Regions from separate parts of the Streptomyces sp. NPDC003691 genome, predicted to be linked through region 1. Evidence: riboswitches for the same ligand, from Rfam matches in the RefSeq annotation. Region 1 holds a riboswitch; each other region holds the start of a gene.

The links. A riboswitch is a leader RNA that binds a small molecule or an ion and turns the genes downstream of it on or off. The one in region 1 is predicted to bind cyclic di-AMP.
Region 2: it holds a riboswitch for cyclic di-AMP, as region 1 does, so the genes downstream of both, ACWDR0_RS14120 (transglycosylase family protein) here and ACWDR0_RS28695 (M23 family metallopeptidase) in region 1, are expected to answer to the same signal.
Region 3: it holds a riboswitch for cyclic di-AMP, as region 1 does, so the genes downstream of both, ACWDR0_RS20805 (C40 family peptidase) here and ACWDR0_RS28695 (M23 family metallopeptidase) in region 1, are expected to answer to the same signal.
Region 4: it holds a riboswitch for cyclic di-AMP, as region 1 does, so the genes downstream of both, ACWDR0_RS05660 (M23 family metallopeptidase) here and ACWDR0_RS28695 (M23 family metallopeptidase) in region 1, are expected to answer to the same signal.

What each region holds. Positions count from the first base shown of each region.
Region 1 covers NZ_JBSFNQ010000086.1:22,923-30,155, forward strand. Annotated here, with positions in the region: gene lhgO (L-2-hydroxyglutarate oxidase) at 1-840, shown strand, start outside; gene trmB (tRNA (guanosine(46)-N7)-methyltransferase TrmB) at 971-1,921, shown strand; gene ACWDR0_RS28690 (PrsW family intramembrane metalloprotease) at 2,437-3,723, shown strand; gene ACWDR0_RS28695 (M23 family metallopeptidase) at 4,055-5,059, opposite strand; cyclic di-AMP (ydaO/yuaA leader) riboswitch at 5,071-5,217, opposite strand; gene ACWDR0_RS28700 (PP2C family protein-serine/threonine phosphatase) at 5,524-6,834, opposite strand; tRNA gene ACWDR0_RS28705 (tRNA-Met) at 6,991-7,064, opposite strand; partial or broken gene ACWDR0_RS28710 (hypothetical protein) at 7,190-7,233, opposite strand, start outside.
Region 2 covers NZ_JBSFNQ010000023.1:48,370-55,602, forward strand. Annotated here, with positions in the region: gene ACWDR0_RS14105 (DUF501 domain-containing protein) at 1-236, opposite strand, end outside; gene ACWDR0_RS14110 (FtsB family cell division protein) at 323-805, opposite strand; gene eno (phosphopyruvate hydratase) at 952-2,238, opposite strand; gene ACWDR0_RS14120 (transglycosylase family protein) at 2,687-3,391, opposite strand; cyclic di-AMP (ydaO/yuaA leader) riboswitch at 3,395-3,572, opposite strand; gene ACWDR0_RS14125 (transglycosylase family protein) at 3,861-4,871, opposite strand; gene ACWDR0_RS14130 (cytochrome P450 family protein) at 4,967-6,265, opposite strand; gene ACWDR0_RS14135 (nucleoside triphosphate pyrophosphohydrolase) at 6,750-7,233, opposite strand, start outside.
Region 3 covers NZ_JBSFNQ010000043.1:63,427-70,659, forward strand. Annotated here, with positions in the region: gene ACWDR0_RS20795 (ATP-dependent Clp protease proteolytic subunit) at 103-762, shown strand; gene ACWDR0_RS20800 (hypothetical protein) at 759-1,079, shown strand; cyclic di-AMP (ydaO/yuaA leader) riboswitch at 1,428-1,588, shown strand; gene ACWDR0_RS20805 (C40 family peptidase) at 1,592-2,071, shown strand; gene ACWDR0_RS20810 (ATP-binding protein) at 2,239-2,694, opposite strand; gene ACWDR0_RS20815 (8-amino-7-oxononanoate synthase) at 3,217-4,380, opposite strand; gene bioB (biotin synthase BioB) at 4,607-5,935, shown strand; gene ACWDR0_RS20825 (adenosylmethionine--8-amino-7-oxononanoate transaminase) at 5,928-7,226, shown strand; gene bioD (dethiobiotin synthase) at 7,223-7,233, shown strand, end outside.
Region 4 covers NZ_JBSFNQ010000007.1:94,354-101,586, forward strand. Annotated here, with positions in the region: gene ACWDR0_RS05645 (bifunctional acetate--CoA ligase family protein/GNAT family N-acetyltransferase) at 1-169, opposite strand, end outside; gene ACWDR0_RS05650 (HPr family phosphocarrier protein) at 380-661, shown strand; gene ACWDR0_RS05655 (GntR family transcriptional regulator) at 989-1,702, opposite strand; gene ACWDR0_RS05660 (M23 family metallopeptidase) at 2,071-2,892, opposite strand; cyclic di-AMP (ydaO/yuaA leader) riboswitch at 2,906-3,068, opposite strand; gene ACWDR0_RS05665 (M16 family metallopeptidase) at 3,346-4,743, opposite strand; gene ACWDR0_RS05670 (M16 family metallopeptidase) at 4,740-6,110, opposite strand; gene ACWDR0_RS05675 (DNA gyrase/topoisomerase IV subunit A) at 6,364-7,233, shown strand, end outside.

The DNA.
Region 1 (7,233 bases):
CGCGAGCTGGGGCCCGCGCAGATCTCCGAGTACGAGCCGGAGGTGCGCGGCCTGGCCGCGATCCATGTCGGTACGACCGGGGTCTGCGACTACGGCGCGGTGTCGGAGCGGCTCGCGGACCAGGCCGAAGCGGCCGGTGCGGAGGTGCGCTGCGGCGAGGAGGTCGTCGTGGTGGACCGCCGCCCCTGGGGTGTCGCCGTGCGCACGGCCGCCGGGACGGTACTGCGGGCCCGTGCCCTGGTGAACTGCGCCGGGCTGCAGTGCGACCGGGTCGCCCGGCTGACCGGTGACGACCCGGAGATGCGGATCGTCCCCTTCCGGGGGGAGTACTACGAACTCACGGACCCGGACCTGGTCAGGGGCCTGGTCTATCCGGTGCCCGACCCGGCGTTCCCGTTCCTCGGGGTCCATCTCACCCGCGGCCTCGACGGCGGCGTCCATGTCGGGCCGAACGCGGTCCCGGCCCTGGCCCGCGAGGGATACGACTGGGGCGTGATCCGCCCCGCCGAGCTGGCGGCCACCCTGAGCTGGCCCGGCTCCTGGCACATCGCCCGCCGCCACTGGCGCTACGGCGCGGGCGAGCTGCGCCGCTCCCTGTCCAAGGCGGCCTTCGCCCAGGAGGTCCGGCGGCTGGTCCCCGCGGTCACGGAGGAGGTGCTGCGGCGTACGGACGCGGGGGTGCGCGCCCAGGCCGTGCTCCGGGACGGCACCCTCGTGGACGACTTCCTGATCCGCGAGACCCACCGCGTCGTCCATGTACTGAACGCCCCCTCCCCCGCGGCGACGGCCTCCCTCCCGATCGGCCGCGAGGTGGCCCGCCGGGCACTGGCGATGCTCTGACCCGGGGCGGGCCGGGCTCCCGGCAGGCCCGGGGCGGTCCGGGCCCGCCGCGCCGGGCTCCGGCGGATCGGAGGCGGCGCGGGCCTGCCGGGCCGAGCCGGGTCCCGGGGGATCGCGGCCGGCGCGGGGGATGACGTACGCCCGTAGAATTGACCCCACTGTGTCGACATCGCACCCCCACACCCCCGAATCCCCCGCGCCCGGCTCCGAGCCCGCTTCCGGCGCCGCGTCCGGCTCCGGCCCGGGCACCGCTGCCGAGCCCGCTGCCGCCGGCGGCCCCGCTGCCGGTTCCGGGCCCGCCTCCGCCGTCGGCGCCGGTTCCCCGGCGGCGGGCGCCGCGCCTTCCGGGCGCGGGCAGCGTGAGCCGAGGTTCCCCGGCGGGCCCGCCGCCGACCCCGCGGGCTCGCACCACGAGCGCCGGATCCGGAGCTTCCAGCCCCGGCGCAGCCGGGTCACCACCAGCCAGGGCGACGCACTCCAGCGGCTCTGGCCGCTGTGGGGCCTCGACATCGACGGGCGGGACCGGCTCGACCTCGCCGGGATGTTCGGCGGACTGCCCGTCGTCCTGGAGATCGGCTTCGGCATGGGCGAGGCCACCGCGCAGATGGCGGCCGCCGACCCGGGCACCGGGATTCTCGCGGTCGACGTCCACACCCCTGGTCAGGGGAATCTGCTCGGCCTCGCCGAGCGGAACGGGCTGACGAACGTCCGGGTGGCCAACGGCGACGCGATCATCCTGCTGCGGGAGCAGCTCGCGCCCGGGGCCCTCGACGGGATGCGGGTGTACTTCCCGGATCCGTGGCCGAAGAAGCGGCACCACAAGCGGCGGCTGATCCAGCCCGAGTTCCTGACGCTGGCCGCCGGGGTCCTGAAGCCCGGCGCGGTGCTGCACTGCGCGACGGACTGGGAGCCGTACGCGGACGAGATGCTGGAGGTGCTGACCGCGCACCCCGACTTCGAGAACACGGCCGGCGACGGCGGCTTCGCCCCCCGGCCCGACTTCCGGCCCCGCACCCGCTTCGAGGGCCAGGGCCTGGACAAGGGCCACGTCGTACGCGATCTCCTGTTCCGCCGGGTGTGACCGGGATCCGGACCTCGCAGGCCGCGCGGGCCGGATCGTACGGTCCGGCTTGCGCGGTCCGGGGCGGCGGGCCCGTACCGGCCGGGCACCGGCCTGGTACCGCGTCAACGCGCCAGAACGCCGTATCCCCGTCGCGGGTTGTCGGTGCGGGTCGTTAATGTCGACAGGTGTCCGAGCCGTCGCCCCCGCAGTCCGACCCCAGTCCGCCGCCGCCCCACCCGGCCCCGGCGTCCCCCGAACCCCCGCCGCATGCCGCAAATCCGGATGAACCGGGACGACCGGCCGGTGCCGGTGAGTCCGGGGCCCGTACGACGCCACCGGAGCCCCGCACCGCGCCGCCGGAGCCCGCGACCGCGGCACCGGCGCCCCCTGCCTTCACCGGAACCCAGCCCGGATCCGCCGCACCCGCCACCGCACCGCCCGGAACGGAAACGGGAACCGGAACGGGAGCCCACCCCGCACCCGTCGTTCGCGGCGCCCCCGCGGGCAGACCCGGCGGGCAGCCCGGTCCCGCCGTGCCCGCCTATGCCGCCGAGCCGGTGTTCGACGCGCTGCCCGAGCGGTCCCGCTGGCGCTACAAGCCCCGGGCCGCCCGGATCTGGCGGAGCAAGGCGATCCGGGCCGGGGTCCTGGTCATCCTGATGGCGCTCTGCGCCCTGGTCATCCTGGCGATGGTCCGCGACCAGACCGGCACCGCCGGTTTCCTCGTCGGTCTCGGTCTCGCGACCCTCCCGGTGCCCCTGCTGCTCGCCGCCTTCCGCTGGCTGGACCGGGTCGAGCCGGGCCCCTGGGGCAATCTGGCCTTCGCCTTCGCCTGGGGTGCCTTCGCCGCCGCGCTGATCTCGATCACGGCGAACACCTTCGCCATCCAGTGGATCGCCAACACCACCGCGGATCCCACCGGCGCCGACAACCTCGGCGCGACGGTGGTCGCGCCGGTCGTCGAGGAGACCGCGAAGGGCGCCGCGATCTTCCTGATCTTCTTCTTCCGCCGCCGGCACTTCACGGGCCTGGTCGACGGCATCGTCGTCGCCGGGTTCACCGCCACCGGCTTCGCCTTCACCGAGAACATCCTCTATCTCGGGACGGCCTTCGACGAGGACCGGGCGGCGGGCGAGTCCGGCCTGGTCTCGGTCACGGCAACCTTCTTCGTACGGATCGTGATGTCGCCGTTCGCGCATCCGCTGTTCACCGTGCTCACCGGGATCGGCCTGGGCCTCGCCGCGTCGGCCGCCCGCCGCCACCGGTTCCGGCGGTTCGCCCTCCCGGCGGTGGGGCTGCTGCTGTCGATGGGGATGCACGCCCTGTGGAACGGCTCGGCGTCCTATCTCGGCCCGCTCGGTTTCTACCTGGTCTACGGGATGTTCATGGTCCCGGTCTTCGCCCTGCTCACCTGGCTGACGATCTGGTCCCGGCAGCGCGAGCTGCGGACCATCTCCGCGGCCCTGCCGCCGTATGCCGCCGCGGGCTGGCTGGCGCCCGCCGAACCGGCGGCGCTGGCATCGATGCGGGCCCGGGCCGACGCCCGGGCGGTCGCCCGGCGCACCCACGGCCCGGCCGCGGCCCACGCGGTCGCGGAGTACGTCCGGTTCGCCACCACGCTGGCCTTCCTGCGCGACCGGGCACAGCGCGGCGCGGCTGATCCCGACTTCACGGCGCGGGAGCAGGAGCTGCTGCACCATATGTGGCTGCGGAAGGCGGTGGCCGGTCCGGCGCTGACCTATGCGGCCCGGGCGACCGGGGTGGTGTTCGCGCCGCCGCCGTACCGGGACTACGAGGGCTACAACCCGTACCGCGTCTGACGAAGCGTCCGGCCGCCGGGGCATGCTCCGGGGCGTCCCCGGAGAACCACCGCCGGACGCGGCAAGGACGGCGCGCCGTCGTCCGGCGGCACAAAAAGAACCGGCAGCTCTGACGTCGGGGGGTTGGTGCGTCAGAGCTGCCGGTGGTCATGGAGGCCCCGGGCAGCGGGGCTCGGGGTCGCGCATACGAGCCGTACAAGCCGTACTGGTCGTACGGGCTCATACAGGTCGTACAGGGTTGCACAGGGTTGTACAGGTCACGCGGGAGGCCGCGGCCCGCCGGGCCGTGGCGCGTCCGGGCCGTGGGCGCCGGTCGTGCCGGTGGGGCGGATCAGACCGGGATGCCCTTGCTGCGCAGCCAGGCCGCGGGGTCGATCGTCGTACCACCCGGCGTCTTGACCTCCAGGTGGAGGTGGTCGCCGGTGACATTGCCGGTGCCGCCGACCCGGCCGATCTGGTCACCCGCGACGACCTTCTGGCCGACGTTGGCTTCGATCTTCGAGAGGTGCGCGTACATCACCTCGGTGCCGTCGTTCAGCTCCAGGATGATCTGGTAGCCGTACGAGCCCGCGTAGCCCGCGGACTTGACCGTGCCGGCGCCGACGGCCTTGACCGGGGTGCCCGCCGCGGCGGCGAAGTCCAGGCCGGTGTGCTGGCCGGAGGACCAGAGCCCGCCGGACTGGCCGAACTGCGAGGTGATGCGGTAGTTCGAGGTGGGGTTCGCGTAGTTCTTCGCCAGCTTGGCGAGCCGGTCGGCCTCGGCCTTCTTCTTGGCCTCGGCGGCGGCCTTCTTCTTCGCCGCGTCGGCCTTCTTCTTGGCGTCGGCGACGGCCTTCTTCGCCTCGGCGGCGGCCGCTTCGGCCGCGGCCTTCTCGGCGGCGGCCCAGCGCTCGGCCTCGGCCTGCGCCTGCTGCTGCTCGGCCTGCTGGAGGATCCGGGAGCGCAGCGCCTCACCGGCGGCGTCGTCGGTCTCCGACTGGGCCCCGACCTCGGCGACGGTGTCGCCCATGGTGGCCAGGCCGGCGTTCTGCACGCCTTCCTCGCCGCCGAGCCCGTCGGGGAGGGAGATGGTGATGGGGGCCTTGTCCTGCGCGGTGGCGATACCGCCGGCACCGACCGCGGCGATCACTCCGACGCCGAGGACCGTGGAGCTGCGGGCAAAGGCCCGGCGCTGCTGCCGCAGAACGCGGTGACGGCCGCGCGAAGACGGAAGGATCGTTTCGTCGCTGGGGTTCCACTCGCCGGTGGAACGCTCCGCGCCACCGTCCTCACGGAAGCGGGTGCTTGCGTACCCGGGACCGGCAGGGGCTTGCGGGGCAGGACTGTTGGACGCCACTGAGGCGTACTCCTTTCCTTCCTTCTCGCCTACCGGGTTAGCTGACGGGTTCGGAGCAGGAAGGTCTCCTACGGGCGTCTCCGCAGGCTGCGGAGGCATCCGATTCACCCCAAGAAGTGGTTCCCCGGTTCCCTTGCGGGATTCGGCGCATCAGCACGGAGCCACCCTGACGGCGACTGGGACGACCGCGCTGCGTTATCGAACGTTAATAGACACCGGGAATGTTTTCCAAGCTGTTCCTGATGATCGTTAAACCGAGGGGGTGGATCAACCGGGACAGAAGCCTTGCAAAACGGGCGAGTTGCCCGCCCTGAGGGCCCTTCAAACCCCGTTCCGGACCCCATGCGAGGCTGACGGTTCGTCAAATGTTATCTGCTGAGCGATCGTTCGATCACTCTGCGTGCAGAAAACGGCGGTGCAATGGCACATAGCCCGAAGCACTTGGCGAATCGTTGGTCAACTCTTTATCCGGCGGGCCGGAGCGGCGGTTGTTCCGGCGGCGGGTCCACCGCTCCGGGCCCGCCCGGCGGAGTCCCGGCCCCACCGGTCCCGGTCCCGCCGGTTCCGGTCCCGCCGGTTCCGGCCCCCGTCCCACCGGTTCCGGTCTCGGTCCCGCCCGGCGGGGTCCCCGCCCCGTCCGGCCGGAGTACGGACTCGCCCGGCCGGAGCACGGTCTCGCCCGGCCGGGTCACCGCGAGGAGCGCCATATCGTCCGTCGAGCCGCCGCCCGTATGCCGCCGTACGTCGTCGACAAGGGCGTCCAGCAGCTGCCCCGGCCCCGGGAAGGCCCGTCCGCCGAGCCGCTCCCGCGGGTCGTAGAACACCCCGGCGGTGTCCCGCGCCTCCGAGAGTCCGTCCGTGTAGAGCAGCAGGGTCGACCCGTCGGGCATCGCGTGCGATTCGGTATGCCCCTGCCAGTCGCCCAGCTCCCGCATGCCCAGCGGCAGCGCCGCCTCGTCCGGCGGCAGCAGCCGCAGCCGGCCGTCCGCGTGCAGCAGCAGCGGCTCGGGGTGCCCGCGGTTCAGCAGGAGTACGGCCCCGAGCCCGTGCGGGATCTCCGCGAACACCGCGGTGGCGAAGCCCTCGAAGCTGTCCGTCTCGTCCTCGCCGCGCCGCTGCGCCTCCCGGACGAGCGCCTGCTCCAGCCGGCCGGCGACACCTTCCAGGGTCGGTTCCCGCTCGGCCGCCTCCCGGAAGGCGCCGATCAGGACGGCCACGGCCGCCACCGCGCCCAGCCCCTTCCCCCGGACGTCCCCGACCACCAGCCGCACCCCGTGCGGGGTGTCCTGGACGGCGAAGAGGTCACCGCCGATGAAGGCGTCGGCGAGGGCCGCCTCGTACCGGGCGGCGATCCGCAGCCCGCCGATCTCCTCGGAGGGCGTGGGCAGCACGGCCCGCTGCGCGGTCTCGGCGATCACCCTCGCCGAGGCCAGTCTCTCGTTGCCCCGGGCGATGACCCGGTTGATGAAAAGCGCCAGGGCGGAGACCGTGACGACGGTACTCAGCTCGGTGTACGCCTGGGTCTGGCCGATGGAGCGGTTGTAGATGTCCAGCCCCAGCTCGGTCAGTACGGCGAAGGCGCCGGTCGCCAGGGTGAGGGCCCAGGAGAAGAACGGCGCGGCGATCAGCGGGGCGGCCGTGAACATCGGCACGGCGGTGAACTTCGCCGGGGTCGTCAGGTCGTAGACCACACCGGCGACGATCATCAGGAACGGCAGCATCCGGGCGATGCGGCGGGCACCGCCGTATCCGTTCCGCTGTTCCAGGTCCGCCACGGGCGCTCTCCTCCCCTCTCAGCCTCACGGCCGCCGGTGCGGGGGGCGAGCCGCACTGAGCCGGTCGGGCGACGGTCTTCCCGGGCCTTCCAGCATACGAGCGGGGTACGACAACGGCCCGGTGCTCTCATCGAGAGCACCGGGCCGTGTCTTCAGTAGCGGGGACAGGATTTGAACCTGCGACCTCTGGGTTATGAGCCCAGCGAGCTACCGAGCTGCTCCACCCCGCGTCGGTGAACACAACCTTACGCCATCCGGAGCACTGCTGCTGACCATTTCCCCTCCGGGGCGGTTTCGGGGGTGCTCGGGCCCGGCGGCGCGAGGCCCGCCGGGGGGCTCCGGGCTGGACCTGCGCCATCTCGGCGTACCGCTCCAGCGTGGCGTCGTTGTCGACCCGGC
Region 2 (7,233 bases), on a different contig from region 1:
GCCTCCAGCGTGCCGATCGCGGAGGCGGCGCGCGGGCAGGTCAGGTAGTACAGCGTGGGGAAGGGGGTGCCGTCGGGCAGCCGGGGCGCGGTCTCGACCACGTCGGGCAGTCCGCAGGGGCAGCGGTGGGCGATCGCGCGCAGGCCGCGCGGCGGCCGCCCGAGCTGCTCCTCGAAGGCCGCGATGTCCGCGTCCGTGGGGGCGGTGTGCTCGGTGGTGGGAGGAGGGGTTTCCATGCCTGCCTTGGGTCCGGGTCGTTCCTGCTGGTGCTGCTGGTACTGCTAGTACTGCTGGTGCCGGGGAGAACGGGGTACGGGACGGCTCACTCGCGGTCCGCGGTGTCGACGCCCTCCCAGACGTTCGAGTACCAGGGCCGGTCGGCCGAGCCCTGGTCGGTGCGGCGCGTCTCGGCCGCCTCGGGGTCGATCATCGTATAGCCGGTCTCGCCGGGCTCCACGTAGTGCAGATGCTCCCGGGCCAGCTTCCTGATGTACATATCGTCCTGGAGCCGGGCCTTCTCGTCCCGGAGCTTCTCGACCTGCTCCTCGGCTTCCTTCCGCCGGTCCTGCTGCTCGGCGATCTCACCGCGCTGGGAGACGTACTGGCGCATGGGGTAGGCGAGGGCGACGACCAGGGAGCAGACGATCAGGGCGAGGAAGGCGGCCCGGCCGGTGAGCCGGGAGCGGCGGGCCTGCCGCTTGTTCTGGGAGCGGTAGACCCGGGCGGCCGTCTGCTCGCCGAGCAGACGCAGCCGGGTCGCCGTGGAGAACCGGTCGCCGCCGGATCCGGCACTCTTCCGGGCCATGCCGTCCGCCTCCCCTGCTCCGCGTATACGTGCACACGTCCCCGGACACGGTACGGGACCGCGGCCGGGGACGTGGCGCACGACGGGCGGCTACCGGCCCGGTTCGCCTGCGGAGGCGCACCGGGCGGCAGCCGGCCGTGCGGGGATCAGCCCTTGAAGCGGGGGAAGGCGCTGCGGCCCGCGTAGACGGCGGCGTCGTCGAGGATCTCCTCGATACGGAGCAGCTGGTTGTACTTGGCGACGCGCTCGGAACGGGCCGGGGCGCCGGTCTTGATCTGACCGCAGTTGGTGGCGACCGCCAGGTCGGCGATGGTGACGTCCTCGGTCTCGCCGGAGCGGTGCGACATCATGCACTTGAAGCCGTTGCGCTGGGCCAGCTCCACCGCGTCCAGGGTCTCGGTCAGCGAACCGATCTGGTTGACCTTGACCAGCAGGGCGTTGGCGGAGCCCTCCTCGATACCGCGGCCCAGACGCTCCGGGTTGGTGACGAAGAGGTCGTCGCCGACGATCTGGACCTTGGAGCCCAGCTTGTCGGTGAGGGCCTTCCAGCCCTCCCAGTCGTCCTCGAACAGCGGGTCCTCGATGGAGACCAGCGGGTAGGCGGCGACCAGCTCCTCGTAGTACGAGGTCAGCTCGGCGGCGGAGAGGGCCTTGCCCTCGAAGTGGTACGCGCCGTCCTTGTAGAACTCGGAGGCGGCGACGTCGAGCGCGAGCGCGATGTCCTGGCCGGGGGTGTAGCCGGCCTCCTTGATGGCCTCCAGGATCAGGTCCAGGGCCTCGCGGTTGGAGCCGAGGTTCGGGGCGAAGCCGCCCTCGTCGCCGAGGCCGGTGGAGAGGCCGCGGCCCTTCAGCACCTTCTTGAGGGTGTGGTAGACCTCGGTGCCCCAGCGCAGCGCCTCGGAGAAGGACTCCGCGCCGATCGGGGCGATCATGAACTCCTGGATGTCGACGTTGGAGTCCGCGTGGGAGCCGCCGTTGAGGATGTTCATCATCGGAACGGGCAGCAGGTGCGCGTTCGGGCCGCCGAGGTAGCGGAAGAGCGGCAGGTCGGAGGCCTCGGAGGCGGCGTGCGCCACGGCGAGGGAGACACCGAGGATGGCGTTGGCGCCCAGCGACGACTTGTCGGGGGTCGCGTCCAGGTCGAACATCGCCTGGTCGATCAGGCGCTGCTCGGTGGCGTCGTAGCCGACCAGCTCGGGGCCGATCTGCTCGATGACGGCGAGGACGGCCTTCTCGACGCCCTTGCCGAGGTAGCGGTTCGGGTCCCCGTCGCGCAGCTCCAGGGCCTCGAAGGCGCCGGTGGAGGCTCCGGAGGGCACGGCGGCGCGGCCGGTGCTCCCGTCGTCGAGGCCGACCTCGACCTCGACCGTGGGGTTGCCCCGGGAGTCGAGGATTTCCCGGGCTACGACGACGTCGATGGACGGCACGAGCATCTCCTTCTGGGATGTGACGCGTGGGGTGCGGGTCTCTTGGGCCTTGCGCCAAGAGCCTAACCGGACGGGGGGCGTCGGCCCGCCGATGCCCGCCCCCTGGGACGAAAAAGAGTGCGAAGAACTGCGGTGGTGGGCAAAAGCCGCTTACCTACCGATGAGTAAGGGTTCTCACCTGCGCCTCCGTTCGCTCAGACGGGTGCACGGAGGTGTTTTCCCGGGGCCGTACGGAGCAGTCGGCGGGGGCAGCAGGAACCCCGGACCGGCGCGTACGGGGGAAGCGCGCCGGCCCGGGGTGCGGGGGGTCGGACCCGTGGGGGGTGGACCGCAGGGGGGAGCCGCGGTCCGGGTCCTGGAGGGGCCGATTCCGGGGAGGACCGGCCCGGGTCCGGGCGGCCGGGCGCGGGCCGCCCCCTCAGGGAGCGGCCGGCCCGGGATCCGGACGGCGGGGTCAGCTCAGGTCGAGCAGCTGGCCCGGGAAGATGACGTCGGCGTCGTCGACGATGTCCTTGTTCAGCTCGAACAGCTTCTGCCAGCCGCCCTCGACCTGCTCGGCGTCGGCGATCCTGCTCAGCGTGTCGCCGGCCTTGACCTCGTACTCGCCGTCGCCCTTCTCGAAGCCCTTGGCCGGGGCCTGGGACTTCACCGGGGCCGGGGCCGCGGCGCGCTCGGAGCGGGTGGTCGGGGCCTCGGCACGCTCCTGCTTCGGCTGCGCGGGCTGGGCCTGCTGCTTCGGCTGCTCCTGCTTCGCGGGGGCCTGCTCGGCGGCGGCACCACCGTACGGGGTGTTCGAGAGGCCGACACCGCACTTCGGCCAGGCGCCCTTGCCCTGGCCCGCGAGGGTCTTCTCGGCGATCGCGATCTGCTGGGCCTTGGAGGCCAGGTGCGCGTTCGAGGCGTACTGGGTGCCACCGAAGGCGGCCCACGTCGAGCTGGAGAACTGGAGGCCGCCGTAGTAGCCGTTGCCGGTGTTGATGGACCAGTTGCCGCCGGACTCGCACTGGGCGACCTTGTCCCACTCGGCGGCCGTGGCGGCGGAGGCGGAGGTGGCGCCCATGATCGGGGCGGCGATGGCGGCGGTGGTGATGCCGGCGAAGGCGGCGAAGCGGGCGGCCTTGGACGGGCGGCGGTGCTTGCCCTTGCTGGAAAACAGCATGGTGGATCTCCTCACCGACGCCTGCGAGGTGAGCTGTCGGGTTCGGGCGCAGTGAGTGCCCGGCCGTACGGCTCGCGTCGTACGGCTTCACCCCAAGCCGGGTGTCCACCGCCCTCACGGGCAGCGGACGGGACCGGCACAAACCTGGGTCCCCCGCTCCTGCCTTCGGCGCTCTCGCGACGACTGTTCCCCCCGACCGACGGCAGGATTCGGCGTGACGGTCAGCGGTGCCCGCTTTGGCGAGCGGTCCAGACCGTAGTCACAGGCGTCCCGGTTCTTCAAAGACGGAACATCAGGGTCAAAACGCCCATCCCGCCCCTCCGGAAACAGGTATTTCCGCAGGTGACACACGGAATGCAGGATTCCGGAAGAGCGGGGGCAACGCCCGGAGCGAAGAGACTCATGTCTCACTTACACAGAAACGGACATATGCCAGCAAAATAGGGCGTCAGTTTCGGTGCCCCGGGGGCTACTTCGCCTGGAGATCAAGGCTCTGGCCAGGCAGGATGAGGTCGGGATCAGTACCGACGACCTCCTTGTTGGCCTCATAGAGCGCCGGCCAGCCGCCGGGGACCTTCTTCTCCTCGGCGATAGCCCAGAGATTGTCGCCGGAGCGGACCGTGTAGCTGCCGTCGGCCTGCCCGGCTTCACCCGTACCGTCCGCACTGCCGGTCTTGGCCGGAATGCCCGTACCGCCCTGATCGCCCTGGTTCAGGGCATCGGTACGGACCTCCTCGCCGGACCGGGAGGTGCGGTCGGGGCCGGAGGCGCGGGACGGGTCGACCGTGTCCACGCCCGGGGTCCCGGGGTCCTTCGGGGCGCCCGTGCCGGTACCGGCCGTACCCGACGGGGCCGCCGGGGCGGTCTCGTCGGCCGCGGGGGCGCCGCGGTGCTTGCCGGTGCCGTCGGCGGCGGGCTTGCCCGGCGCCTCCTTCTTCTCCACCGGCCCGGCGGGCGGGGTGACGGAGCTGCCCGGCACCTTCTCCCCGGCCTTCGGGGGGTCGGCCGGGGCGTCACCCTTCGCCGCGTCCGTACGTCCGGCGGCCGGACCGCCGGGCACCGGGTCGGCGCCGCCCGGGCCGGCCGTGGCGTCCGGGGAGCCCGCGGCCGCGCCGAGACCCGACACCGTCCCGCAGGACGGCCACGCCTTGGCGCCCTCGGCGGCGAGCACCTTCTCCGCCACGGCTATCTGCTGCGAGCGGCTGGCCAGGTCGGGGCGGTCGGCGTAGGACTTGCCGCCGTACGCCACCCAGGTCTCCAGGGAGAGCTGGAGCCCGCCGTAGTAGCCGTTGCCGTTGTTGACGGTCCACTGACCTGCGCTCTCGCATTCCGCGACCCGGTCCCAGGCCGCGGAATCAGCGGCGGATGCCGAGGTGGCGCCGAGGAGCGGGATCGCGATCGCGGACCCCGTCACCCCCGCTGCGACGACCAGGGCCGGTGCCTGTCGAGGACGGCGATGTCGACCATTCCCGGAGAGCATGCGGTGCTGCCTTTCGCGTGACGGCTGAGACGGGGGTGAACGTAGCCGCACTCGAACGCTTGTCACAAGTCGATGCAGCGGAGATCACGCGAGGATCACGAATATGACGATGCGTCATTTCCGGTCGGTGTGAACTCCACCGGAAGGGTGCGCAGTCCACGCATGATCAGGCCGCCGCGCCAGCGCAAATCGTGATGATCCACCGCCTGCCGCAGGTCGGGAAGGCGGCGCAACAGGGTCGCGATCGCGGTCTGTCCCTCCAGCCGGGCCAGCGGCGCACCCAGGCAGTAATGGATGCCGTGCCCGTATCCGAGGTGCTGATTGTCACGCCGCGCGAGGTCCAGAACATCCGGCCCGTCGAAGCGCTCCGGGTCCCGGTCGGCCGCCGCCAGCACCACGAGCACCGGATCGCCCGCCGCGATCTCCCGGCCGCCGATGGCCAGCGGCTCCCTGGCGTACCGCCAGGTCGCCATCTCCACCGGGCCGTCGTAGCGCAGCAGCTCCTCCACGGCCGTCGCCAGCAGCGCGGTCTCCCCCGCGGCGAGGGACTCCTGGAGCCGTGCCCGCTGCTCCGGATGGCGCAGCAGCGCGTGGACCCCGTTGCCGATCAGGTTGATGGTCGTCTCGAAACCGGCGAAGAGGAGTACGAAGCACATCGCGACCACCTCGTTCTCGGTGAGGTGCTCGCCGTGGTCGCTGGCCCGGATCAGACCGGAGATCAGATCGTCGTCGGTGTCCTCGGCGCCGAGGTGCTCCCGCTTGCGGTGGATCAGCTCGGCGAGATAGCCGCGGATCCGCTTCACGGCACGGGCCACACCGCCGCGCGGGCCGCCGCCGTGACGGATCATCATGCCCGCCCAGTCCCGGAGGTCGTCCTGGTCCTCCGGCGGCACCCCGAGCAGATCGCAGATCGCGTAGATCGGCAGCGGGAACGCGAACTCGTGGATCAGGTCCGCGCTGCCGCGGGCCGCGAAGCCGTCGATCAGCCGGTCGGTCAGCTCCTGCACCCGCGGCTCGAAGGCGGCGACCCGGCGCGGGGTGAACGCCTTCGTCACGAGCCGGCGGAGCCGGGTGTGGTCCGGCGGGTCGATGTTCAGCAGATGCGTCATCAGCCCGGCGCTGCGCTCGCCCGGGATCCCGGTCTTCCCGCGGGCGTGCGCGGGCTCGTCGTGATGCACCGGGTTCTTGGAGAGCCGCGCGTCGGCGAGCGCCTGGCGGGCGTCGGCGTACCGGGTCACCAGCCAGGCGTCGACCCCGCTGGGGAGGGTGGTGCGGTGCACGGGGGCGTGGGTGCGGAGCCAGGCGTAGGCGGGGTACGGGTCGGTGGCGAACTCCCAGGTGAAGAGTTCGGGCCGGTCCCCTTCGGGGGGACGGGAGGGGGGATGGGCGCTCACCCCCCGACGCTATCCCCTGCGGGGCGCGTGGGGCGGTCCGGGGCCTTGCGCCCCGGGGCCCTGGGTGTTCCCGAGCCCCCGGGGTGTCCCGCCCATTCCAAGGGGCTTGGGACCATGCGCCCAGGGGCGCGGGGAACTGCGCGAACGGCCCACGACGGCCCGCGGCCGACGGTCTCTCCGCAACCCCTACGGTCTCCCCCGCGGGGGAGAGCCGCCTTCGCCGTACGGCGAAGAGAGACCGTTGCCGGTCCGGCCGTTTCGTCGGCCGCGCGCCGCCTGTGGCTTGTCGCGCAGTTCCCCGCGCCCCTGGGTACTTCTCCTCAAGCCTTCTCGCAGAAGGCGGGAGCCCCAGGTGTCCCGGCCCGGGGCCATCGGCAGGAGACGGGCACTCCGGGCGGCCCTGCCCGGGGCCATCGGCAGGGGCGGGCGCTCCGGGGCCGGGGCCCGGGGGACTCCGGGCCCGGGCCCGGCGAGGGGGGCGGGGCTACTGCGGGAGGGATTCCCGGGTGCGGATGGTGGTGTGGTAGGTGCGGGCCGCTGCCCGCAAGGCGGCTTCCGGGTCCACGCCCTCCGCCTCCGCCGCGACCGCGAGGGCGAGCAGCTCGTACCCCACGCCCTCACCCCTCGGCAGCGGGACGTCCAGCCCCGCGACCCGGACCCGGGACGCCAGCTTCGCCGCCAGCGCCAGGCCCGGCTGGCCGAGGGGGATGCCGTCGGTGACGGAGCCCCGGTGCTTCTCCTCCGCCTTGGTGCGGAGCCAGATCCGCCGTACGTCCTCCGGCGTCTCCGCCTCCTCGTCGCCGAAGACGTGCGGATGCCGGTGGACCAGCTTCGCCACGATCGTCGCGGCGACATCGTCGACGGAGAACGGCTCCGCCGGGTCCTCCTCGGCGATCCGGGCGTGGAAGACGACCTGGAGCAGTACGTCGCCCAGCTCCTCCCGCAGCTCGTCGCGGTCGCCGCCCTCG
Region 3 (7,233 bases), on a different contig from region 1:
TTCCAGTCGCTCGGCCACCATCTTCACTCTGTACGTCCTGTACATTTTTTACGGATGCGGGCCGGTGGCCGCCGCCCGCCCAGGCCCGAGGAGAGGTACGTCATGAACCGCCCCGTCGCCCGCCCCGCCGCCCGCTACGTGCTGCCGCAGTTCACCGAGCGCACCTCGCGGGGCACCCGCACCCTCGACCCGTACAGCAAGCTGCTGGAGGAGCGGATCGTCTTCCTCGGCACCCCGGTGGACGACACCGCGGCCAATGACGTGATCGCCCAGTTCCTGTATCTCGAATACGCCGACCCCGACCGGGACATCGCCCTCTACCTCAACTCCCCCGGCGGCTCCCCGAGCGCGATGCTGGCGATTCACGACACGATGCAGGCGGTGACCTGCGAGGTGGAAACCACCTGCCTCGGACAGGTCGCGGCGGCCGCGGCACTGCTGCTGGCGGCCGGGACCCCGGGCAAGCGGATGGCCCTTCCGGGCGCCCGGGTGGCGCTCCGCCAGCCCGCGCTGGACGAACCGGTGCGGGGCACGCCGTCCGATCTGGAGATCGAGGCGCGGGAACTGCTGCGGGTGCGCGCACTGACGGTGGATCTGCTGGCCGGGTACACGGGCCGGGAGCGGGACCGGGTCGCGGCCGATCTGGAGCGGGACCTGTTTCTCGACGCGGCGGGCGCCAGGGAGTACGGACTCGTGGACCATGTGATCGGCAGCCGCAAGGCCCGGGGAACCGCGGGCGCGCCCGCCGGCGGCCCGCGGTGACGCCGGCGGCACCGCGGCCCGAACAGCCGCCGCTCCCCGCGCTGACCCGCGCCGAGGCCGAGCTGATCGACGCCTATCTCGCCGTCGCCGATCTGGTCGGCCGGATCAACCCCACCCGCTCCGAGCACACCTACGGCGCGCTGCGCGCGGCCCAGGCCCTGGTGAGCCGGTCCGCCGAACTCCGGGACGCGCTGACCCTGATGCACCGGCGCGGGGAGAGCGAGCTGCACAACGCCACGCTTGCCCACGCACTGCGCGTCCTGGACGGCGAAAGGCGGACATTACGGGTCACGATTCCACCCGGCACTCCGCGCTGACGGTTCGCCGTCCACTCGTCAACCGCCGTTCGAGTGGGATATCACCTCCCTCAATCGGTGGAGCCGAACCCGCGGTAACACCTACCGTCGAGTTGCGACGGAACGACGATCCCTCTAGCGGAAAGTCCTACTCCCGCGCTGGTACGGGGCCCTGTGGCCGCCCTTTCCGGGCGTCGAGCCAGGGCGTGTTCATACGAACGGCGCATTCGTGTTGAAACTCACATATCGCCGTTTTGACTTCGAAATCCGGCAGTCGGTGGGTCAAGATCCCTGGGACGACAAGCCCCCGTCACCTCGGCGGGGCGGTCCGGGCGGACGCCGAGTCCTGCCGCCGTTCCGGACTACTGGTCGACAGAAGTGCATCGGCAGGAGTGGAGGACCCAGGCAGTACGGAACAGCCGGAGCGATCGATCCGGAGGTTCCTCGGGGTGAAGCCGCGTCAGCGGCCGGGCACCTTCGTCCGCCCGAACCCGACAGGTCATCCTTCACAGGCGGCTGACGAAGGGTTGCGCATGAATGCGCAGAAAAACGTCCCGTCCCTGCTCGGCCGGGCGGGCGCGGTGTCCGCTCTGACCGTCGCGGCACTCGGCGCCACGATGCTGGTGCCGGGCGGTACGCCCGAGGCACAGGCCGCTGCCACGGCGCACGCGGGGAAGGCTCTGAAGGTCGCCGCGTCCAAGAAGGGGGCTCCGTACAAGTACGGCGCGGCGGGCCCGTCCCGGTTCGACTGCTCGGGACTGACGGTCTACTCGTTCAAGAAGGCGGGCAAGAAGCTCCCGCGGACCGCTCAGCAGCAGTACAACAAGACCCGCAAGATCTCCGCGAAGTCGCGGAAGGCGGGCGACCTGGTGTTCTTCCACGGCGGCGGGGGTGTCTACCACGTGGGCATCTACGCCGGAAAGGGCAAGATCTGGCACTCGCCCAAGAAGGGGTCCTGGGTGAAGCTGGACAAGATCTGGAGCAAGAGCATCTCGTACGGCAGGGTTCGCTGACGGCCGGCAGAGCCGAGGCGGTGCCGGGGGCCCGGGACGGACGTCCCGGGCCCCCGGCCGTCCGTCACCCGCCCCCGGCACCGCGGTACGGTCCGCGGGGGCACCCGGCCCGGATCCCCGCGGCTGAAACCCCGGTCCTGCCTCCGGGCCCCTGCCGGAGCGGCCGCTCAGGGTCGGCCGGGGCCAGTCGGGGGTGCGGCGGCGGACGGGTTCCACGGCAGGGCGCTCCAGACCGTCTTGCCGCCCTCCGGCGTCGGAGTCACCGTCAGCCGGCCGCCGCTGTGGGCGGTGAGGCTGCGCACGATGACCATGCCCCGCCCGTTGTCCTGGCGGACGGCCGCGGGCAGCCGCTGCGGCCAGCGCGGATGGCTGTCCGTCACCCCGATCCGCAGTTCCTCGTCCCGCTCCAGCAGCAGGGTCACGGTGAAGGTGGGCGACTGGCCGAAGGTGTGCTGGACCGCGTTGGTGGTCAGCTCCGAGACGATCAGCCGGACGGTGTCCAGGGCGTCCGACTCCTCGGGCAGCCCCCACTCGGCGAGTACGCCCGTCACATGTCTGCGCGCCACCGACACCGAGGCCGGGTCGCTCGGCAGGGTGATCGAGCTCTCCAGGAGATCTGCCATGGCGACGCCGTCCTTTCCACCCGCGGCCGTGCTGTCCGAGTCGAAGCGGAGGCATGCGCGGACGGCCACGGCTCGCGCTGAGCGCCGGACTTCCCCATCCTCCCGCCGCAGGCACGATCCGCCAAGATCTGCGGACAACAGTCGCCCGAAGCGGTGAACTCTGCAACGCAAGACCGTTTTTAGCCATGCCGGGGCGCTTTGTCTACCCTCCGGCTGGACGGGACCGGCCTCCGGCCGGGCCGGGCAGGCGCTCCGGCCGGGCTCGGCGCCCTCTGCCGTCTCCCTCCGGCGGGCCGGAGCCTCCGGGCGTTCCCGGCCCGACGGCGGCCCCGTGCCCGGCCGGTTCCGGCCCTGGGCACATCCGGCGCGGGCGGGCGGCGGGGCCGTCGGGGCGCGGCCCGCCACCCGGACCCGTCCTCGGCCGGTTCCCGTACGTCCCGCTCCGGCCCGGAGTCTCACAGCCCGGAGTCCAACGGACCGGAGCGGGCCGCAGCAGGCCGGGCCGGAACCGCCCCGCGGCGGTCAGGGGGCGGGGTGGGACGCGCCCGGCGGGGCCGTGCGGACGACCGTCGCCACCGCCGCCGCGAGCTGTTCGTCCGTCAGGTCCGCACGGGCCGTCAGCCGCAGCCGGGAGATCCCGTCGGGCACGGACGGCGGCCGGAAGCAGCCCACCAGAAGCCCGGCCGAGCGGCAGTCCGCCGCCCAGCCCACGGCGGCCTCGGGTGAGGGCGCCCGTACCGACACCACGGCCGCGTCCGGCCGGGCGGCCGTCAGACCCGCCGCCGTCAGTCCGCCGTGCAGGGCTCTGGCGGCCGCCCGCACCCGCGCCGCGCGCTCCGGCTCGCGCGCCAGGATCCGCAGGGACTCCCGGGCCGCGCCGACCGCCGCCGGGGCCAGTCCGGTGTCGAAGATGAACGTCCGGGCGGTGTTCACCAGATGGCGGACGACCCGGGCCGGGCCCAGCACGGCACCGCCCTGGCTGCCCAGCGATTTGGAGAGCGTGACCGTGGCCACCACGCCCGGCGCGCCCGCGATCCCGGCGGCGTACGGGGTGCCGCGACCGCCCTCGCCGAGCACGCCGAGGCCGTGCGCGTCGTCCACCAGAAGCCCGGCGCCCCGCCCGGCCGCGATCCGGGCCAGCTCGGCGAGAGGCGCCGCGTCGCCGTCGACCGAGAAGACCGAGTCGGTGACGACCAGCGCCCGCTGCCCGGGACGGGCGTCGAGGATCTTCCGTACGGCGGACGGCTCGCCGTGGGCGGCGATCTCGGTCTCCGCCCGCGCCAGCCGGCAGCCGTCGACGATGGACGCATGGTTGGCCGCGTCCGAGACGATCAGCGCGCCGCGCCCGCTCAGCGCCGTGACGGCGGCCAGGTTCGCCGCATATCCGGACGCCAGCACGAGCGCCGCCTCGAAGCCGCAGTAGGCGGCCAGTTCGCGCTCGAAGTCGGCATGCAGCTCGGTGCTCCCCGTGACCAGCCGGGAGCCGGTGGAGCCCGCGCCCCAGTGGTGGGCGGCGGCCGCGGCCGCGGCGGTGACCCCGGGATGGCGGCTCAGCCCCAGATAGTCGTTGCCCGCGAGATCGAGCAGCGCGGAACCGGCGGCGCGGGGCCGGAGCGTCCGGGTCAGCCCGGCGCGCTCCCGGCGCGCGGATTCCTCGTCGAGCCAGCCGAAGGGGTCCTCGGGCATGGTGGTGTGCTCCCCCGCTTCTTCTCGTCCGGCTGCTCAGGCTGCTACGGCGGCGTGGCCGGCGACCGGTGGCGGCTCTGTCCCGCGCCGGTGCTTTTGTAGGCAGCGCACAGAGGCTAACCGGGTGCGCTCCCGCTCCACATGTGGTCATGCACACACTTCGCCGAAGGTCTGTTGTGAGATTCCGACTTTCCCGCGGACAGCTCCTTAGGCCAGGATCGGCGCCATGGAGCTTCTCGGCAGACTGGTGGAGAAGGGGCTGCGGCGCGAGCCGCCGACCCGGGACGAGGCGCTGGCGGTACTGGCGACCTCCGACGACGACGTGCTCGACGTGGTGGCCGCGGCGGGCCGGGTGCGCCGTCAGTGGTTCGGCCGCCGGGTGAAACTCAACTATCTGGTCAATCTCAAGTCCGGGCTCTGTCCCGAGGACTGCTCGTACTGCTCGCAGCGGCTCGGCTCGACCGCAGGCATCCTCAAGTACACCTGGCTGAAGCCGGAGGAGGCGTCGCAGGCCGCGGCCGCCGGGGTCGCGGGCGGCGCCAAGCGGGTCTGTCTGGTGGCGAGCGGGCGCGGTCCGACGGACCGCGACGTGGACCGGGTGTCGCGCACCATCGAGGCCATCAAGGAGGGCAACGAGGGCGTCGAGGTCTGCGCCTGTCTCGGTCTGCTCTCGGCGGGCCAGGCGGACCGGCTGCGCGAAGCGGGCGCCGACGCGTACAACCACAACCTCAACACCTCGGAGTCGACGTACGGGGAGATCACCACCACCCACACCTACGCGGACCGGGTGGACACCGTGCGGCAGGCGCAGACGGCAGGTCTCTCGGCCTGCTCCGGGCTGATCGCCGGAATGGGCGAGACCGACGAGGACCTCGTCGACGTCGTCTTCGCGCTGCGCGAGCTGGACCCCGACTCGGTCCCGGTGAACTTCCTGATCCCCTTCGAGGGCACGCCCCTGGCGAAGGAGTGGAACCTCACCCCGCAGCGCTGTCTGCGGATCCTGGCGATGGTGCGGTTCGTCTGCCCGGACGTGGAGGTACGGATCGCGGGCGGCCGCGAGGTCCATCTGCGGACCCTCCAGCCGCTGGCGCTGCACCTGGCCAACTCCATTTTCCTCGGCGACTACCTCACCAGTGAGGGACAGGCCGGCCGGGCCGATCTGGACATGATCGCGGACGCGGGCTTCGAGGTGGAGGGCGCCGGTACGACGACGCTGCCCGCGCACCGGTCCGACGGGCGCTCGGGCTGCGGCTCGCAGCAGGCCGGGGGCGCGACCGCGGGCTCCGGATGCGGCCCGGCCGGGGACACCGGCTCGGGCTGCGGCTCCGGCTGCGGTTCCGCGTGCGGTGCGGTCTGCGGCCACGGCGCGGAAGCCGGGGCCGGTGCAGGGGCAGGGGCCGGTGCAGGCTGCGGCGTACCCGCGGCGGCCGGTGCGGCCGCGGGGAGCCCCCCGGACGCCGGTACGGACCGGCCGGCCCCCGGTGCCGTACCGCGCACGGATCTGGTGACGGTACGCCGCCGGGGCGCGGGTACCGAGGTGGCGCCCAATGCCTGAACTGCCCGTCCGGGAGCTGCTGGCGCTCGACCGGGCGCACGTCTGGCATCCGTACGCGCCCATGCCGGGCCGTACCGATCCCCTGGTCGTCGCCTCGGCGTCCGGGGTGCGGCTGCGCCTCGCCGAACCCGTCCACGGCCGGGACGAGCTGATCGACGGCATGTCGTCCTGGTGGTCGGCGCTGCACGGCTACAACCACCCGGTCCTCAACGAGGCCGCGCGCGGCCAGCTGGACCGGATGAGCCATGTGATGTTCGGCGGGCTCACCCACGAGCCCGCCGTACGGCTCGCCGCCCGGCTGGTGGAGATCACCCCGGAACCGCTGCGGCACGTCTTCTTCAGCGATTCGGGCTCGGTCTCCGTCGAGGTCGCGGTGAAAATGTGCCTCCAGTACTGGCGCTCGGCCGGCCGCCCCGCCAAACAGCGGCTGCTGACCTGGCGCGGCGGCTACCACGGCGACACCTGGCAGCCGATGTCGGTGTGCGATCCCGACGGCGGGATGCACCAGCTCTGGTCGGGTGCGCTGCCGGAGCAGATCTTCGCCGACGCGCCGCCGCCCGGATTCGACGCGTACGACGAGACGTACGCCGCCCATCTGCGGGACACCGTGGCCCGCCACGCGCACGAGACGGCCGCGGTCGTCGTGGAGCCGGTGGTACAGAACGCGGGCGGGATGCGGTTCCACTCCCCCGCCTATCTGCGCGTGCTGCGCGAAGCCTGCGACGAGCACGGCGTACTGCTGGTCTTCGACGAGATCGCCACCGGCTTCGGCCGTACCGGGACACTGTTCGCCGCCGAACACGCGGGCGTCTCACCCGATGTGATGTGCCTGGGCAAGGCGCTCACCGGCGGCTATCTCTCGATGGCGGCGACCCTGTGCACTCCGGAGGTCGCCGACGGCATCTCCCGCGGCGAGTTCCCGGTACTGGCGCACGGCCCGACGTTCATGGCCAATCCGCTGGCCGCCGCGGTCGCGGACGCCTCCGTCGGACTGCTGCTGGAGCAGGACTGGGCCTACCAGGTCAAGCGCATCGAGACCGGGCTACGGGAGGGGCTCCTGCCCCTGGCCGAACTGCCGGGGGTCACCGGGGTCCGGGTCCTGGGCGCGATCGGAGTGGTGCAGCTCGACCGCCCCGTGGACATGGCCGCCGCCACGGCCGCGGCCGTCCGGGCGGGGGTCTGGCTGCGGCCGTTCCGGGATCTGGTGTACGTGATGCCGCCGTTCGTGACGGGCGACGAGGATCTGGGCACGCTCTGCGGGGCGGTCCGCGCGGCCGCGCTCGCGGCATGAGACGGGG
Region 4 (7,233 bases), on a different contig from region 1:
CCCGGCCCTCTTCGCCGCCCCCGCCCGCCGCGCCGGACCCGGCCTCACCTGCGGCGGGACCCGGCGCCCCGGGGTCCGCCCCGGTGCCGCGGCCCCGGCCCCCGTCGTTGTCCCGGGGCCCCCGGGGGTCCCCGCTCTCGTCCCGCTCGGCGTCCCGCTCGGTCTGCATGGCAGAAAGCGTACGGCGCGGCCGCGGAGCGCGACGGGCCCGGCCGGACCTTCGCCGGGCGCCACCGCCCGGTCACGGCTCGCGACGGCCGCCGGACAGGGGCACTCTGGGGTGCACGGCCCGCTCCGGGACCGGCACGAGCACCCGGGGCGCCGTGAGACACTGACCGTGAACTGGTCTAGACAACCACTGAACGTGAAGGGCAACACCATGGCTGAGCGCCGCGTCAACGTCGGCTGGGCCGAGGGCCTGCACGCCCGCCCCGCTTCCATCTTCGTCCGTGCCGCCACGGCCTCCGGCGTTCCGGTGACGATCGCCAAGGCCGACGGCTCCCCGGTCAACGCGGCCTCCATGCTCGCCGTGCTGGGCCTGGGCGCCCAGGGTGGCGAGGAGATCGTCCTCGCCTCGGACGCCGACGGCGCCGACGCCGCGCTGGACAAGCTTGCCAAGCTCGTCGCCGAGGGTCTTGAGGAGCTTCCGGAGACGGTCTGAACCGACTCACCGGCTCCGCCCGGCAGCCGCGGCCTTCCGCGGCCCCGTGAATTCAGGCGCTGATCCCCGACGGGGGATCGGCGCCTGTTCTGTTCCCCGGCCCGCCCCCACCGCTTTCCCGCTATCCGTACGGGCCTCCGCATCCGCTCCGGAAATCCGGCACAGAAAACGGCAAAAGGACGCGCCCCGGCGCCCGGGAAAACAAAAGCAACTCCCCCGCCCTTTCTACCGCCGCCGTGTTAAATGCGATCGCGTCTTGTGTTGACGGAATGTTGCGGGGCCCGGCATACCGCCGGTCTCAGCGGCGGCCGCCGGATGCCGCGGGGCTCAGCCGCGGCGGCTGCCGGAACCCGCTTCACCGGCGCCCGGCGCCACCCCCGCGTACGGCACCCCGGCGCGCGCCGCGTGCCCCACCGGGAACCGCAGCCGGTGCGCGTCCGCCGCGCGCTCCGCGTGCACCGCCGCCAGGGCCCGCGCCCGCTCCGGGTCCCGCCGGCCCACCGCGTCCACGATCGCCCCGTGCTCGGCCCACGACTCCACCGGCCGGCGGAACCCCGGCTCCACCGCGTACATCCAGGCGATCTTTCGGCGCAGCGGCGTCAGCAGGGCGATCAGCCCGGGGGCGGCGGACGCCTGGGCGAGCGTCTCGTGGAACCAGTCGTCCAGCGACCGCAGCTCCCCCACCCTGCCCCGGGCCGCCCGCTCCTGCCCCAGCCGCACCAGCCCGCGCAGTACTTTCAGATGCCCCGCCGTACGGTGCCGGGCGGCCCGGGCGGCCGCCAGCGGCTCCAGCAGGGCCCGGATCTCCAGCAGATCGGCGGCCTCCCGCTCGTCCGGTTCGGCCACGCACGCCCCGGCGTGGCGCCGGGTGGTCACGAAGCCCTCGGACTCCAGGGTCCGCAGCGCCTCCCGCACCGGTACCCGGGAGACCCCGTACCGCCGGGCGAGCTGCTCCTCCGTCAGCCGGCCGCCGCGCGGGAAGACCCCGGAGACGATGTCGTCGCGAATCGCCCTGCAGACCGATTGCGCGGGAACCCGCATACCCGTACCTCCGCTGTGATCCGGACGTGTCGACGAACCAACGCACACCAGCGCACACCAATGAACACCGGCACACGCCGACGAACACCGACGAATACCGGTGGAAGCCGACGAGCACCGGTGGACGCCGGGGTGCACCGATGAACGCGAACAAACGCGAGGGACACGTTCGCCCGCATTTCCCGTACGACTCTATGCCAGCGGGCCGGATATTCCGACACCCCCGATAAACCGTGGATATCTTCCGGCCAACCGGATTCGCCGGATACCCGGATCACCCGGGGACCGCCCCTGTGGCGCCCCGGCCCGGAAAAGCCGGACGCCCCGGCGCGGGGCGCCGGGGCGTTCGGAAGGCGAGAAGGGAGCCGTCAGAGCTTGACGCCCTTGCCGCGCAGATAGGCGACCGGGTCGATGTCCGAGCCGTACTCGGCGCCGGTGCGGACCTCGAAGTGGAGGTGGGCGCCGGTGGAGTTCCCGGTGGAGCCCGCGCGGCCGATCTGCTGGCCGGGCATCACGGTCTGCCCCGCGGAGACGGAGACCGACGACAGGTGCGCGTACTGCGTGTACGTACCGTCGTGCATCTTGATGACCACGTTGAAGCCGTACGCGCCGCCCCAGCCCGCCTCGACGACGGTGCCCGCGCCCACCGAGACGATCTTGGTGCCCATCGAGGCGTGGAAGTCGATGCCGGTGTGGGTGCCCGAGGACCAGAGCGCGCTGTTCGCCTCGTACGAGGTGGTGACCTGCGAACCGGCGACGGGGGCCTGGTAGGTGTTGAGCAGCTTGCGCTCGGCCTCGCGGGCCGCGCGCTCCCGGGCCTCCCGCTCCGCCTTCGCCCGGGCCTCCGCCTCGCGCTTGGCCTCGGCCTCCGCCTGGGCGCGGGCCACGGCCTGCTGCTTCTGGGCGTGCGCCTGGTCGGCGACCTGGCCGGAGAGCGAGTCGGACGCGGAGAGCGGCTGGAGCCCCGGCTGTTCGGCGGCGAGGATCTGCAGGGTGCCCGTGTCCTCGGCGCTCAGGGTGCCCGGGTCGGCGTCGCGGTCCCGGCCGTCGCCGTCGGCGGCGAACGCGGGGGCGGCGAGGGTGCCGATGACGCCGGTGGTGGCGAGGGTCGCGGCCCCGGCGATGCTCGCGCTGCGGCGCGTCATCCGGCTCGGGCCACGGTGCTTCCCGCTGGATCGGGCAAACGCCATGAAGAGGCTGGTCCTTTCCTTCCTTCTCGCCTACCGGGTTAGCTGACGGGTTCGGAGAGAGGAAGGTCTCCTACGGCTCCTCCGCGGGCTGCGGAGGCTCCGATTCACCCCGGTGGGGACATGGGTCCCCGGCTCCCCAGGGCTCGCGCCCGGCGGGGACTCGGCGATGGCTGTCCGTGCCGCGGTTTGCGGCGCCTGCCGGCGAACAGCCGCACCGACGCTAGGCGGACGGCATGTCGATCACCAAACAAACAGGCCTCTTTGTTGTTCATGCCACAGCCCATGCCGGTCAACTTCCCACCAAAACGGACATCTGACGGCACGGAGCCCCGGGCGCCGCGCGACGTGCGCAACACCCGGGGCTCCGCCGTACGGCCAACGCCGTACGAAGCACCGGAACTCCGGAGCACCGGGACTCCGGCGCTCCGGACCCAGCGGCTGAGGGAGACTCCGTCAGCCCTTGACCACGGTCACGTCCCCGATGCCCAGCTCGCGGACCGGACCGGCGATCTCCGAGGCGTCACCGACGAGCACGGTCACCAGCCGGTCGACGGGGAACGCGCTGACGACCGCGGCCGTCGCCTCGACCGTGCCGGTCTGCGCCAGCCGGGCGTACAACTCGCCCTGGAAACCGTCGGGCAGGTGCTGCTCCACCTGGTCGGCGAGGGTGCCCGCGACCGAGGCCGCCGTCTCGTACCGCAGCGGGGCGACCCCGACCAGGTTCTGTACGGCGACATCGCGCTCGGCATCGGTGAGGCCCTCGGCGGCGAGGGTGCGCAGCACCTGCCAGAGGTCCGCCAGCGCCGGGCCGGTGTTGGGCGTGTCGACCGAGCCGCTGATGCCCAGCAGCGCGGCGCCGGAGCCGTCCGGGGCGGAGCACAGCACCTGGGCGAAGGCCCGGACGCCGTACGTGTACCCCTTCTCCTCGCGCAGCACCCGGTCCAGCCGGGAGGTGAGGGTGCCGCCGAGGCAGTAGGTGCCGAGCACCTGGGCCGGCCAGACCCGGTCGTGCCGGTCGGCGCCGATCCGCCCGATCAGCAGCTGGGTCTGGACCGCGCCCGGCCGGTCCACGATGATCACGCGGCCGGTGTCGTCGGCGGTGATCTCCTCCCGCGGGCGGGGCGCCGCGGTGTCGCCCTGCCAGGTACCGAGGGTTTCGGCGAGCAGCGCGTCGAGGTCGACGCCGGTCAGATCGCCGACGACGACCGCCGTGGCGGTCGCGGGCCGGACATGCGCTCCGTAGAAGGCCCGGACGGCGGCGGAGTCGATCCGTGCCACGGTCTCCTCGGTGCCCTGACGGGGGCGGGAGATCCGCAGCGGGGCCGGGAAGAGGCTGCGGTACAGCTCCTTGGCGGCGCGGCGGCCGGGGTTGGCCGTCTCGTGCGGGATCTCGTCCAGCCGGTTGCGTACCAGCCGTTTGATCTCGCCGTCGTCGAACGCGGGGGCGCGCAGCGCCTCGGCGAGCAGCCCGAGGGCCTTGGGCAGCCGGGAGACCGGCACCTCCAGGGAGACCCGGACACCGGGGTGGTCGGTGTGTGAGTCAAGGGTCGCCCCGCAGCGCTCCAGCTCGGCGGCGAACTCCTCGGCGGACCGTTTGTCGGTGCCCTCGGACAGGGCCCGGGCCATGATCGTGGCAATGCCGTCGAGGCCCTCGGGCTCGGCGCCGAGCGGGGCGTCGAGGTTGATCTCCACGGCCACGACCTGCTGGCCGGGGCGGTGGCAGCGCAGCACGGTCAGACCGTTGGGGAGGGTGCCGCGGTCGGGCGCGGGGAACGCCCACGGGGTGGGCTCCCCGGACGCGGGCCGGGGGTGGAAGTCCATCGTGGTCAGCGGCTCGGCGGCGTCGGTCACTGGTCCGCACCCTCTTCTGCGTCGTGGTCGGTCTCGTTGGTGCCGTCGGCGTCCGCCCCGGCCTCGGCGCCGGGCACGGGCTCGTACACCAGCACCGCGCGGTTGTCGGGGCGCAGCCGCGCCGCGGCGATCTCGCGGACCTCGTCGGCGGTGACGGAGAGCACCCGCTGCACGGCCGTCAGGGCCAGCTGGGGGTCGCCGAAGAGCACCGCGTAACGGCAGAGTTCGTCGGCGCGGCCCGCGACGGTGCCGAGCCGGTCCAGCCATTCGCGCTCCAGCTGGGCCTGGGCGCGCTCCATCTCCTCGGCCGTCGGGCCGTCCGCGGCGAACCGGGCCAGCTCCTCGTCGACGGCGGTCTCGATCTCCGCCACCTCGACCCCGCCGGACGTCTTCACGTCCAGCCAGCCCAGCGACGGGGCACCGGCCAGCCGCAGCAGGCCGAAGCCGGCCGCGACGGCGGTCTGGTCCCGGCGCACCAGGCGGTTGTGGAGCCGGGAGGACTCCCCGCCGCCGAGGACGGTCAGGGCCACGTCGACCGCGTCGCACTCGCGGGTGCCGTCGTGCGGCAGCCGGTAGGCGGCCATCAGGGCGCGGGCGGGCACCTCCTCCTCGACGACCTCGCGGAGCTGCCGCCCCATGACCTCGGGCAGGGTCCCGTCGCGCGGCGGCTGCTTGCCGTCGTGGGCGGGGATGGAGCCGAAGTACTTCTCGACCCAGGCCAGGGTCCGCTCCGGGTCGATGTCGCCGACGACCGACAGCACCGCGTTGTTCGGCGCGTAGTAGGTGCGGAAGAAGGCGCGGGCGTCCTCCAGGGTCGCCGCGTCGAGGTCGGCCATCGAGCCGATGGGGGTGTGGTGGTACGGGTGGCCCTCGGGGTAGGCCAGGGCCGTCAGCTTCTCGAACGCGGTGCCGTACGGCACGTTGTCGTACCGCTGGCGGCGCTCGTTCTTCACCACGTCGCGCTGGTTCTCCATCGACTCGTCGTCGAGGGCGGCCAGCAGCGAGCCCATGCGGTCGGCCTCCAGCCAGAGCGCCAGCTCCAGCTCGTGCGTGGGCATGGTCTCGAAGTAGTTCGTGCGCTCGAAGCTGGTGGTGCCGTTGAGCGAGCCGCCGGCGCCCTGCACCAGTTCGAAGTGGCCGTTCCCCTGGACCTGCTTCGAGCCCTGGAACATCAGGTGCTCGAAGAGGTGGGCGAGGCCGGTGCGGCCCTTCACCTCGTGGCGCGAGCCCACGTCGTACCAGAGACAGACCGCGGCGACCGGGGTCAGGTGGTCCTCTGAGAGCACCACGCGCAGGCCGTTGGCCAGGCGGTGCTCCGTCGCTGTCAGGCCGCCGGAACCGGCCTGCGCTGTGGCCGTGTGACCCATGGGCATGTACGTCCCTTCGATCGCGAAGATGCTACTGATCCCCCAGGACTGCCACTGTATGCAAGCGGGCTGACGACTGGCGAAGTTCCGGCTTGCCGGATAGTTCGCGCTGGGCGAAGTCGCGGTCGGCGGGCGGGCCGGCGGGCGCCCCGGCGCGGGCGTGTTCGCCGGGTGGTGGTCGGGGTTGTCGGTGCCACGGTCCACAATGGTCGGCATCAGATGCCGACCCGGTCGTGAAGGAGCAGGAGCCGCGATGGCCCGCCGCAGCACCAAAACCCCGCCGCCCGATGATTTCGAGGAGCGGATCCTCGACATCGACGTCGTCGACGAGATGCAGGGCTCCTTCCTCGAGTATGCGTACTCCGTCATCTACTCCCGCGCCCTGCCGGACGCCCGCGACGGTATGAAGCCGGTGCAGCGCCGGATCGTCTACCAGATGAACGAGATGGGGCTGCGCCCGGACCGCGGCTATGTGAAGTGCGCCCGGGTGGTCGGCGAGGTCATGGGCCGGCTCCACCCCCACGGCGACCAGTCGATCTACGACGCGCTGGTGCGGATGGCGCAGCCGTTCTCCATGCGGCTGCCCCTGGTCGACGGCCACGGCAACTTCGGTTCCCTCGGCAACGACGACCCGCCGGCCGCGATGCGGTACACCGAGTGCCGGATGGCCGACGCGACGTCGCTGATGACCGAGTCCATCGACGAGGACACGGTCGACTTCGCCCCGAACTACGACGGGCAGGAGCGGGAGCCGGTGGCGCTCCCCGCCGCCTATCCGAACCTCCTGGTCAACGGCGCGTCCGGGATCGCGGTCGGCATGGCGACCAATATGCCGCCGCACAATCTGGGCGAGGTCGTCGCGGCCGCCCGCCATCTGATCCGGTATCCGGGCGCCGACCTGGAGACCCTGATGCGGTACGTGCCGGGGCCGGACCTGCCGACCGGCGGCCGGATCGTGGGCCTGGCGGGCATCCGCGACGCGTACGAGACCGGCCGGGGCACCTTCAAGATCCGGGCCACCGCGACCGTGGAGGACGTCACCCCCCGCCGCAAGGGCCTGATCATCACCGAACTGCCCTTCACCGTCGGCCCGGAGAAGGTGATCGCCAAGATCAAGGACCTG